DNA from 2 places in the Brenneria rubrifaciens genome. Region 1 is predicted to be linked to the other one. Evidence: riboswitches for the same ligand, from Rfam matches in the RefSeq annotation. Region 1 holds a riboswitch; the other holds the start of a gene.
The links. Region 1 has a riboswitch for thiamine pyrophosphate ahead of thiC (phosphomethylpyrimidine synthase ThiC). Riboswitches for the same ligand answer to the same signal wherever they lie in the genome.
Positions count from the first base shown of each region.

Region 2: it holds a riboswitch for thiamine pyrophosphate, as region 1 does, so the genes downstream of both, thiB (thiamine ABC transporter substrate binding subunit) here and thiC (phosphomethylpyrimidine synthase ThiC) in region 1, are expected to answer to the same signal.

Region 1 is NZ_CP034035.1:3,673,707-3,678,811, forward strand. Features, by position in the region: gene nfi (deoxyribonuclease V) at 1-186, opposite strand, end outside; gene hemE (uroporphyrinogen decarboxylase) at 203-1,267, opposite strand; gene nudC (NAD(+) diphosphatase) at 1,311-2,117, opposite strand; gene rsd (sigma D regulator) at 2,224-2,685, shown strand; TPP riboswitch at 2,812-2,952, shown strand; gene thiC (phosphomethylpyrimidine synthase ThiC) at 3,068-5,017, shown strand; gene thiE (thiamine phosphate synthase) at 5,014-5,105, shown strand, end outside.
Region 2 is NZ_CP034035.1:3,154,973-3,160,077, forward strand. Features, by position in the region: gene EH207_RS14275 (type III effector HopF2) at 1-154, opposite strand, end outside; gene sgrT (glucose uptake inhibitor SgrT) at 298-462, opposite strand; gene sgrR (HTH-type transcriptional regulator SgrR) at 553-2,214, shown strand; TPP riboswitch at 2,249-2,378, shown strand; gene thiB (thiamine ABC transporter substrate binding subunit) at 2,458-3,441, shown strand; gene thiP (thiamine/thiamine pyrophosphate ABC transporter permease ThiP) at 3,417-5,027, shown strand; gene thiQ (thiamine ABC transporter ATP-binding protein ThiQ) at 5,011-5,105, shown strand, end outside.

The DNA.
Region 1 (5,105 bases):
CTCTACCAGTTCAAGAGAAGGATATCGCATAATTGCAATCGCGGCCCGGGTCACCGCCCCTTGTTGCTCGAAACCGACATCCGCGCCCGCAATAAGCGCAGGCTGCTCAAACGGCAAATCGTCTTGATGAATAATCTCTGAAGCGCGGGCCAACTGCTCGGCCTTCAACCGTTGAGTATCAATCACCGGATCTCCTGCTTATTTACTGATGATAGGCGCGAGACAAGGCGTGTACCGCGTCAACGAAAACGCCGGCATGTTCTGGCGGTACATCCTGATGAATACCGTGTCCCAGATTGAATACATGTCCGCTGCCCTGACCAAACTCCGCCAGAATTGACGCCACTTCCTGTTCGATTCTAGCAGGCGGAGCATACAACATGGACGGGTCCATATTGCCTTGTAGCGCGACCTTATCGCCCACCCGACGCCGGGCATCGGCAATTTCGCTTGTCCAGTCCAACCCGATAGCCTCACAGCCGGTTGCCGCTATCGCCTCCAGCCACTGCCCGCCGCCTTTGGTGAACAGCGTGACAGGCACACGACGGCCTTCGTTTTCACGCTGTAGTCCATCGACGATCTTGTGCATGTATTGCAGGGAAAATTCCTGATAATCGCGACCGCTCAGTACACCGCCCCAGGTATCAAAAACCATCAGGGCCTGGGCGCCCGCCCGGATTTGAGCGTTCAGATAAAGAATGACGCTGTCAGCCAGCTTATCCAGCAATAAATGCAGCGTTCGCGGCTCCGCAAACATCATTTTTTTTATGATGGTAAAAGCTTTGCTGCTACCGCCTTCAACCATGTAGGTTGCCAGCGTCCAGGGGCTGCCGGAAAAACCAATCAACGGCACCGCTCCGGCAAGGCGGCTGCGAATGGTGCGTACCGCATTCATCACATAGCCCAACTCTTGTTCGGGATCGGGAACGGGCAAGTTGACGATATCGGCGTGGCGGGTGACCGGAAATTGAAAACGAGGGCCTTCTCCCGCTTCAAAATAGAGCCCAAGTCCCATGGCATCAGGGATGGTTAGAATGTCCGAAAACAGAATAGCCGCATCAAGGGGATAACGCCGCAGGGGTTGTAATGTGACTTCGCAAGCCAGCTCCGCGTTTTTACATAGCGTCATGAAATCGCCAGCCTGCATGCGGGTGGCTTTGTACTCTGGCAGATATCGCCCCGCCTGACGCATCATCCAGACTGGCGTTACGTCGACAGGCTGGCGCAGCAACGCCCGCAAATAGCGATCATTTTTCAGATCAGTCATGTCATTTTCCTTTCGGCACTATGATGCTTATTGTAGTTACTGATTATCCGAGTGAGGGGGTTACATATTCGCCGCCGTTCTCACGCCAGGCGCGGCACAACACGACCGTATCCTCAATAAGACGGCGGGCCACCGTTCCAGGCGGAGGTAAAATCGGTAGCCGATCATACCGGAACCAGGCGGCGTCACGTAGCTCTTTCGGGTCGTGCCTGATATCGCCCCCCGCATAATCTGCCATGAACGCCATCATCAGGGAGTGGGGGAAAGGCCAGGGTTGAGAACTGATATAGCGTAAATTCTTAATCTGAATCTGACTCTCTTCCATTACCTCACGCGCCACCGTCTGCTCCAACGTTTCGCCAACTTCGACAAAACCAGCCAGTACCGTGTACATATTGCCCCGATGACGATGGTGTTGTGCCAGCAGAATCGCGTCACCGCGACGGATCGCCACAATGATACAGGGCGCAATCTGCGGATAATAACGTTCCTTGCAGCGTTGACAGAGGCACGCCAGCTCGGTTTTACTCGGGACCATTTCATGGCCGCAGTAACCGCAAAAGCGATGGGAGCGATAAAACTCGGCCAGTTGAACGCCGCGTCCCGCCAGTTGGAATACCCCCGCCTCCTGATCGATAAGGTGGCGGACGGAAGCCATATCCTTATCTTGGCTCTGGCAGATCAACCATACGGGCAGATCCTGCCATTCACCGATTTTGCGCCCGGTCGCGCCCTGTAATGACCAGAACGACGCCGTTCCCTGCGGTAACTCCCCTTCGGGAAGCCAGATCTGACCCGCGTCACTGACGACCCACCAGCCAATCTCATCACCTTTCAACGTCTGTTCCATATTTTTATTGCTCCACTCTCACTTCACTGGCATTTTACATCTGAGTGATGACATAAGATTTATAACCAGCATTTCAGTTATTCCTTATCGTTCACGGAGTCCAACCATGCTAAACCAGTTACAAAGCCTGACTGAATACGTTGGTGGCAATAATGCGTTAATCGACCAGTGGCTACAAGCGCGCAAACAGCTTCTGATCGCTTACTATCATCTGGTTGGCATCAAACCCAACAAAGACGCACTCTCGCGTCTGGACGAAGAGGCGCTGGACAACTTTTGTCATAATCTGGTGGATTATCTCTCGGCCGGTCATTTTCACGTCTATGAAAAAATACTGCATGAAGCGGCAACCCTGAGTGAACAGAAACTTGCCCGCTCGGCGCAGCTTGAGCTCGCGTTGCAAAACAATACACAACAAATAATGGAATTTCACGACCGCTATTTGGCGACCCTGATCGATCAAGATAACTGCCTTGAATTTCAGCAAGCGCTCTCCAGCGTTGGTGAAGCTCTGGCCGAACGTTTTACACAGGAAGACGCCATGATCCGGCTGATTTTCGATGCTTAATGCGGTCTTGACCGACGATAACGTTATACGCCAATTTATTAATTCTCGCTGATACGCCCGACTCTTTTTGACATGCGTGTTTCATCATCATAAAGTGTCAGGGTTTAAAGCCCGTTTAACAACGGGCTAATCTTGTCGGAGTGCCTAGGACGCTTTGGTTTCTTCCATTCGGGAAGTGCTTCAAGCGAACAGGCTGAGACCGTTAATTCGGGATCCGCGGAACCTGATCGGGTTAATACCTGCGAAGGGAACAAGAGTAATTCGTCTCATTGAGCCATAGACATTGCGTTTGAACACGCCCGTCTAGACAACTTGATACCCATTATTACTCCCTCCGGCTCCAGACAAGCAATCTTCCCTTTACGTTTCACAGGAACTTGCTATGTCTACAGAACCATCATTATCAAAATCATCCAAAACCGGTCGTCGTGAGCAACGCGCTGCCGCGCAACAATTCATAGATACGTTGGAGGGCATGGCGTTCCCCAATTCGCGGCGTATATATCTGACCGGCTCACGCGAAGATATTCGTGTGCCAATGCGTGAAATCCAACTGAGCCCGACATTGGTCGGCGGCGGCAAGGATACACCGCAATATGAACCGAACGAGGCTATCCCGGTTTATGATACCGCCGGCCCTTACGGTGACCCGACATCACGCCCCGATGTACGGACGGGTCTGGGGAAAATCAGAGCGGCCTGGATCGCCGAGCGTAACGATACCGAAGCACTGCCCGGCGTCAGTTCTGATTTTACCCAACAGCGCCTGGCGGATGCCGGACTGGATCACCTTCGCTTCGAGCATTTGCCTCGCCCTCTGCGTGCGAAAGCCGGAAAGCGCGTCACCCAGTTGCATTACGCCCGTCAGGGCATCATTACGCCGGAGATGGAGTTTATCGCGATCCGTGAAAATATGGGCCGTGAACGGATTCGGGGCGACGTACTGCGCCAGCAGCATCCGGGACAAAGTTTTGGCGCGAATCTGCCAGAGAACATCACACCGGAGTTTGTCCGACAGGAAGTCGCCGCCGGACGGGCCATTATTCCCGCCAATATCAATCACCCTGAATCAGAACCGATGATCATTGGCCGTAATTTTCTGGTGAAGGTCAACGCCAATATCGGTAACTCCGCGGTAACGTCTTCCATTGAGGAAGAAGTCGAGAAACTGGTCTGGTCAACCCGCTGGGGCGCGGATACCGTGATGGATCTCTCCACCGGCCGTTATATTCACGAAACCCGCGAATGGATTCTGCGCAATAGCCCGGTTCCGATTGGCACCGTTCCCATTTATCAGGCGCTGGAGAAAGTGAACGGCGTCGCGGAAAATCTGAACTGGGAGATGTTCCGCGATACGCTGCTGGAACAGGCGGAACAAGGCGTCGATTATTTCACCATCCACGCCGGCGTGCTGCTGCGCTACGTGCCCATGACCGCCAAACGCCTCACCGGTATCGTGTCGCGCGGCGGCTCCATCATGGCCAAATGGTGCCTGTCTCATCATAAAGAGAGTTTTCTGTATGAACACTTCCGCGAAATCTGTGAAATCTGCGCCGCCTATGACGTCGCGCTTTCGTTGGGAGACGGATTGCGTCCGGGCTCCATTCAGGATGCCAACGACGAAGCCCAATTTGCCGAACTTCACACGCTGGGCGAGCTAACCAGGATCGCCTGGGAATATGACGTACAAGTGATGATCGAAGGCCCCGGCCATGTGCCGATGCAGATGATCCGCCGCAATATGACGGAGGAACTGGAGCACTGCCACGAAGCGCCGTTCTATACCCTTGGCCCGCTGACGACCGATATCGCACCGGGTTACGATCATTTTACATCCGGTATCGGCGCGGCGATGATCGGCTGGTTTGGCTGCGCCATGCTGTGTTACGTCACCCCGAAAGAGCACCTCGGGTTACCCAATAAACAAGATGTCAAACAGGGACTGATTACCTACAAGATCGCCGCTCACGCCGCCGATCTTGCTAAAGGGCATCCGGGGGCGCAAATCCGCGATAACGCCATGTCGAAAGCGCGTTTCGAGTTCCGCTGGGAAGACCAGTTCAATCTGGCGCTGGACCCCGAAACCGCCCGCGCCTATCACGACGAAACCCTGCCTCAAGAATCCGGTAAAGTCGCTCATTTCTGTTCCATGTGCGGGCCTAAGTTCTGCTCTATGAAAATTTCGCAGGAAGTGCGCGACTACGCCGCGAAACAGGAAGCGGAAGCCAGGCCCATTGAGGTCGGCATGGCGCAGATGTCTGAGGAATTCCGTTCCCGCGGCGGCGAGCTATACCACAGCGCCACCAGCCTGCAAACGGAGGAGGGTAAATGAGCGCTTCTCAGACAGCCGCGCCTTTCGCGCCGACCGTGCAGCGGCTTGGTCTCTACCCGGTGGTGGATAGCGTGGAATGGATTGAACG
Region 2 (5,105 bases), 520 kb from region 1:
TATCGACTCTGCTGTCGCCATCTGGATTTTTAATATTCGACACGACATTAGACCAGGATGTACTGCCGCTGGAGGTACTCGCGCTTCCCTCAATGCCGCCACCACTAACAGGAATAAAGCCTGGTGCCGACGATTTCGATACACAATGTCCCATTACTCATCCTCAAATAATTGATTCAGCGTCTGTGTATACTTTCAAATCATCTGGTTCCTTTTAAAATCACAAAAAAAGCCAGCAAACGACTTGCTGGCTGGCGAAAAGCACCATTACTCAGAAGTTTTCTCTCTTGCTAACCACTATATCCAGTGACGGTATTCCTCTTCCGACATCGCCTCAATTCGCCACTGCGTCGCTTGCTGCAATAATGCCATGCGCTGCTCAGCAGACATCCAGCGCAGCCATTTCGCGTTGCACGTCAAAAGATAGGTCTGATAGAACCGATACAATTGGGAAATCGCCACAAGCCACCTCCTCGCTTTCATTATGGAAAAGTATCGGCGTAATATAGGGAAAGATAAATTGATGACTTTAAGGCCGGGAGTTCCTCTTTTATGTCTTCCAACCGTCTGCAACAACAGTTCATCCGCCTGTGGCAACACTTTCAAGGGCAAACCACCCACACGACGCTGCAAGAGTTGGCGGGCGTTTTAAGCTGTTCGCGCCGCCATATCCGTTCTCTGTTGGGCGCGATGCAGCAACAGGGCTGGCTGAGCTGGCAGGCGGAAGCAGGCAGAAGCAAGCGCTCGCAGCTATCGTTCATCTATACCGGTTTAACGCTGCAACAGCAGCGCGCGGAGGATTTACTGGAGCAAAATCGCATCGAACAGTTGGTACAACTGATCGGCGACAAAGACGCGGTGCGTCAAATGCTGCTCGCCCACCTCGGCCGCAGCTTCCGGCAGGGTAAACACCTCCTGCGTATTCTTTATTATCGTCCGCTGCGTAATTTACTGCCGGGCTCAGCGCTGCGGCGATCGGAAATGCACATTGCTCGGCAGATTTTCAGCGGGTTGACCAACATAAATGAGGAAAATGGGGAACTGACACCCGATCTGGCGCATCACTGGCAAATGCTGGAACCGCTGCATTGGCGATTCTATCTGCGTCCTTCCATCCGTTTTCATCATGGACGGGAGTTGACGATGGACGATGTCATCCTTTCGCTTACCCGGTTGACCAAGATGCCGCTGTTTTCCCATATCGAGAAAGTCACCTCGCCGATGCCGTTTGTCATCGACGTGCGATTGCGCAGCGCCGATCGCTGGCTGCCGTGGCTACTTGGCAGCGTACCCGCCATGATCCTGCCGCAGGAGTGGCGCACCTTGCCCGATTTTGCCAGACGTCCCATCGGCACCGGTCCTTACGCCGTCGTAAGCAATAACAACAGCCACATGAAAATTCGCGCATTCGATGACTATTTGGGTTATCGGGCGCTGATTGATGAAGTGGACATCTGGGTATTGCCGGACGAACCTGAGGAAATGCGCGTTTCCGTCAAGTTGCAGTCCGACGATTCCCGCCGTGAGCAGTTGGAAAGCAGAATGGAAGAGGGATGCTATTTCCTGATGTTCGATAGACGTTCGCCGCTGGCAAAACGCCCGGAAATCCGCCGCTGGCTCTGGCAGGTGTTTAACCCTATTACCTTACTAAGCCACGCAGATGCAACCCATCAGCGTGATTGGTCACCCGCCTATAGCCTGCTTCCCCGCTGGCACCACCACCAGCCGCACGAACCTCTGCCCATGCCGCCAGGACTTAAGCAAATTACGCTGACCTTTTATCATGAACACCCTGAATATCGGATACTCAGTGAAATCATGCGTACACTGCTGGCAAAACAGGGTGTGGCGCTACGCGTCCAAACCGTCAGTTACGAAGACTGGTATCAGGGAAATAGCGAAAGCGACATCTGGTTCAGTAGCGTGAATTGCTATTTTCCGATCGAATTTTCGCTGTTCGCCATGTTCTACGAACATCCGCTGATGCAGTACTGCCTGGATGACGATCTGCACCATGACGTACATCTATGGCGCAATCACACCCTGCCGATGGCCGAGTGGTGCGATAAGCTGGTCAACAGCGGTCAGCTACATCCCCTGCTGCATCACTGGCTGAAACTTCAAGGGCAGCGCAGTATGCGAGGCATCAGCATGAATATGCTGGGCTGGTTTGACTTCAAATCCGCCTGGTTTACACCGCCGGAAAACGGATAACCTTCCCCTGCTACCCTGAACCCTTTACAATGGGCCGTTCTCAACGGGGTGCGGAAAATGTTTTGCCGCAGATTGACACTGGCGCGGCTGATTTTTTGCTGAGAAAACACCCGTCGAACCTGATCCGGTTAATACCGGCGAAGGGATTTGAGAGTGCTTATCGCTGACTCAAAGACCTTTTGCCCCCATGATTCTCAGGAGCGCAAAGTGTTAAATACATCTTTACTAAAACGTTCAGCCGCCGTGCTGAAGAGAGTCCTGCCTTGTCTGTTACTGCTTTCCTCCGCCGCCTTCGCCAAACCCGCGCTCACCGTTTATACCTACGATTCTTTTGCTTCGGAATGGGGACCCGGCCCAGTAATCAAAACCGCGTTTGAAAAAGAGTGCGAGTGCGAATTGAATTTTGTGGCGCTCCAAGACGGCGCCTCGCTGCTGAACCGTCTGCGCATGGAAGGCAAGAACAGCAAGGCGGATATTATTTTAGGGCTGGATAATAACCTGCTGCAAGCCGCGGAACAGACCGGTTTGTTCACCAAAAGCGATCTGAACACCCGCGCCGTCAAGGTGCCTGGCGGCTGGACGAACACCACGTTTGTGCCCTATGACTACGGCTATTTCGCGTTTGTTTACAACAAAGAAAAGCTAAAGAATCCGCCCAAAAGCCTGCATGAACTGATCGACAGCCCGGAGCCGTGGAAAGTGATCTATCAGGACCCGCGCACCAGTACGCCTGGCCTGGGGCTGCTGTTATGGATGCAGAAAGTGTATGGCGATCGCGCTCCGCAAGCGTGGCAAAAGCTGGCAAAGAAAACCGTTACGGTCACCAAAGGCTGGAGCGAAGCCTACGGCCTGTTCCTGAAAGGAGAAGCCGATCTGGTGCTCAGTTACACGACGTCTCCGGCGTATCACCGCATTGAAGAGAAAAAAGAAAATTACGCGGCGGCAAACTTCAGTGAAGGACATTACCTGCAAATTGAAGTCGCCGGACAGTTGGCGGCCAGCAAACAGCCGGAATTGGCAAAACGATTCATGCAATTCATTCTGAGCCCGGCATTCCAGCAGGCCATTCCCACCACCAACTGGATGTACCCGGTTACCCCGACTGAACTGCCTGCCGGGTTCGCCACCCTCACCGTGCCGGAGAAAGCATTGCAATACAGTGCGCAACAGGTGGCGGAGCAAAGGAATAACTGGATTCAGGCATGGCAACGCGCTGTCAGCCGCTGACGGCAGGCAGTCTGTGGCCGGGATTGCTGGCCGCCGCACTGTTGATTGCCGTCGCCGCTCTGGCCTGCGGGGCGCTATGGCTACAGGCGCCCGCGGACCAGTGGCCGGATTTATGGCAGGACAGCTATCTGTGGCATGTGGTTCGTTTCACCTTCTGGCAGGCAGGCTTGTCCGCCCTGCTCTCCACCTTACCCGCGATTTTCCTCGCCAGAGCCTTGTACCGCCGTCGTTTCCCCGGCTACCGCTGGCTGTTGCGGCTGTGCGCTATGACGCTGGTTCTGCCGGTGCTGGTCGCTGTTTTCGGCCTGCTCAGCGTGTACGGCCGCCAGGGTTGGCTGGCGCAGTTTCTCGGCTTTTGGGGCCTGCCCTACCCGTTTTCGCCCTATGGTCTGCAAGGCATTCTGCTGGCGCATATTTTCTTTAACCTGCCGCTGGCAACCAGACTGTTATTACAATCGCTGGAAAGCATCTCCACGGAACAGCGGCAGTTGGCCGCCCAATTGGGCATGAGCGGTTGGCAACATTTTCGTCTCGTCGAGTGGCCCGCGCTGCGCAGGCAGATTCCGCCAACGGCGGCGTTGATTTTCATGCTTTGCTTTGCCAGTTTCGCCACCGTACTGTCTCTTGGCGGCGGTCCGCAAGCCACAACCATTGAGCTGGCCATCTATCAAGCGCTGAGTTTTGATTACGATCCCTCACGCGCGGCTCTGCTGGCGTTGATCCAGATGAGTTGCTGTCTTGGGCTGGTGCTGCTAAGCCAGCGGCTGGGACGTATTTTGCCAATCGGCAGTACACAGCAGTTGGTATGGCGTAACCCGCAGGACAGTCTGTTTAGCCAGCTTTGCGACGGCTTGCTAATTGGCGCGCTATTGCTTTTGGTGGTCCCGCCCTTGCTGGCGGTGATCGTCGACGGCGTTAACCTTTCACTGATCTCGGTGCTGCAACAGCCCGTTTTATGGCAAACAGTGTTGACCTCGCTGCGTATTGCGCTGAGCGCGGGTTTGCTGTGTATCCTCCTGACCATGATGCTGCTCTGGAGTAGCCGGGAGCTGAGGCTGCGTCAGCAGCCGTTGTACAGTCAGTTAATGAATCTGAGCGGCATGCTGATCCTCGCCATGCCTGGTATTGTGCTGGCGACCGGCTTTTTCCTGTTACTCAACAATACGGTGGGATTGCCGCAATCCCCTTATGCATTGGTCGTGATGACCAATGCGCTGATGGCGATCCCCTATGCGCTCAAAGTGCTGGAAAACCCCATGTACGACGTGGCCGAACGCTATAACCAACTGTGTTCATCACTGGATATCCGATGCTGGAATCGGTTGAAAATCATTGAATTAAAAGCATTGAAACAACCGCTGACACAGGCGCTGGCCTTCGCCAGCGTGTTGTCGATTGGCGATTTTGGCGTCATCGCCTTGTTCGGCAGCGAGCAGTTCCGCACCTTGCCTTTTTATCTTTATCAGCAGATTGGTTCCTATCGCAGCGCCGATGGTGCCGTGACCGCACTGTTATTGATGCTTATCTGCTTTACGCTGTTCACCCTGATTGAAAAACTGGCGGGCCGTCATGATCTCTCTCGATAAGCTGACATACCTCTATCAGCACTTTCCAATGCGCTTTGATTTGCAGGTTCAATCCGGCGAGCGCGTTGCGATTCTTGG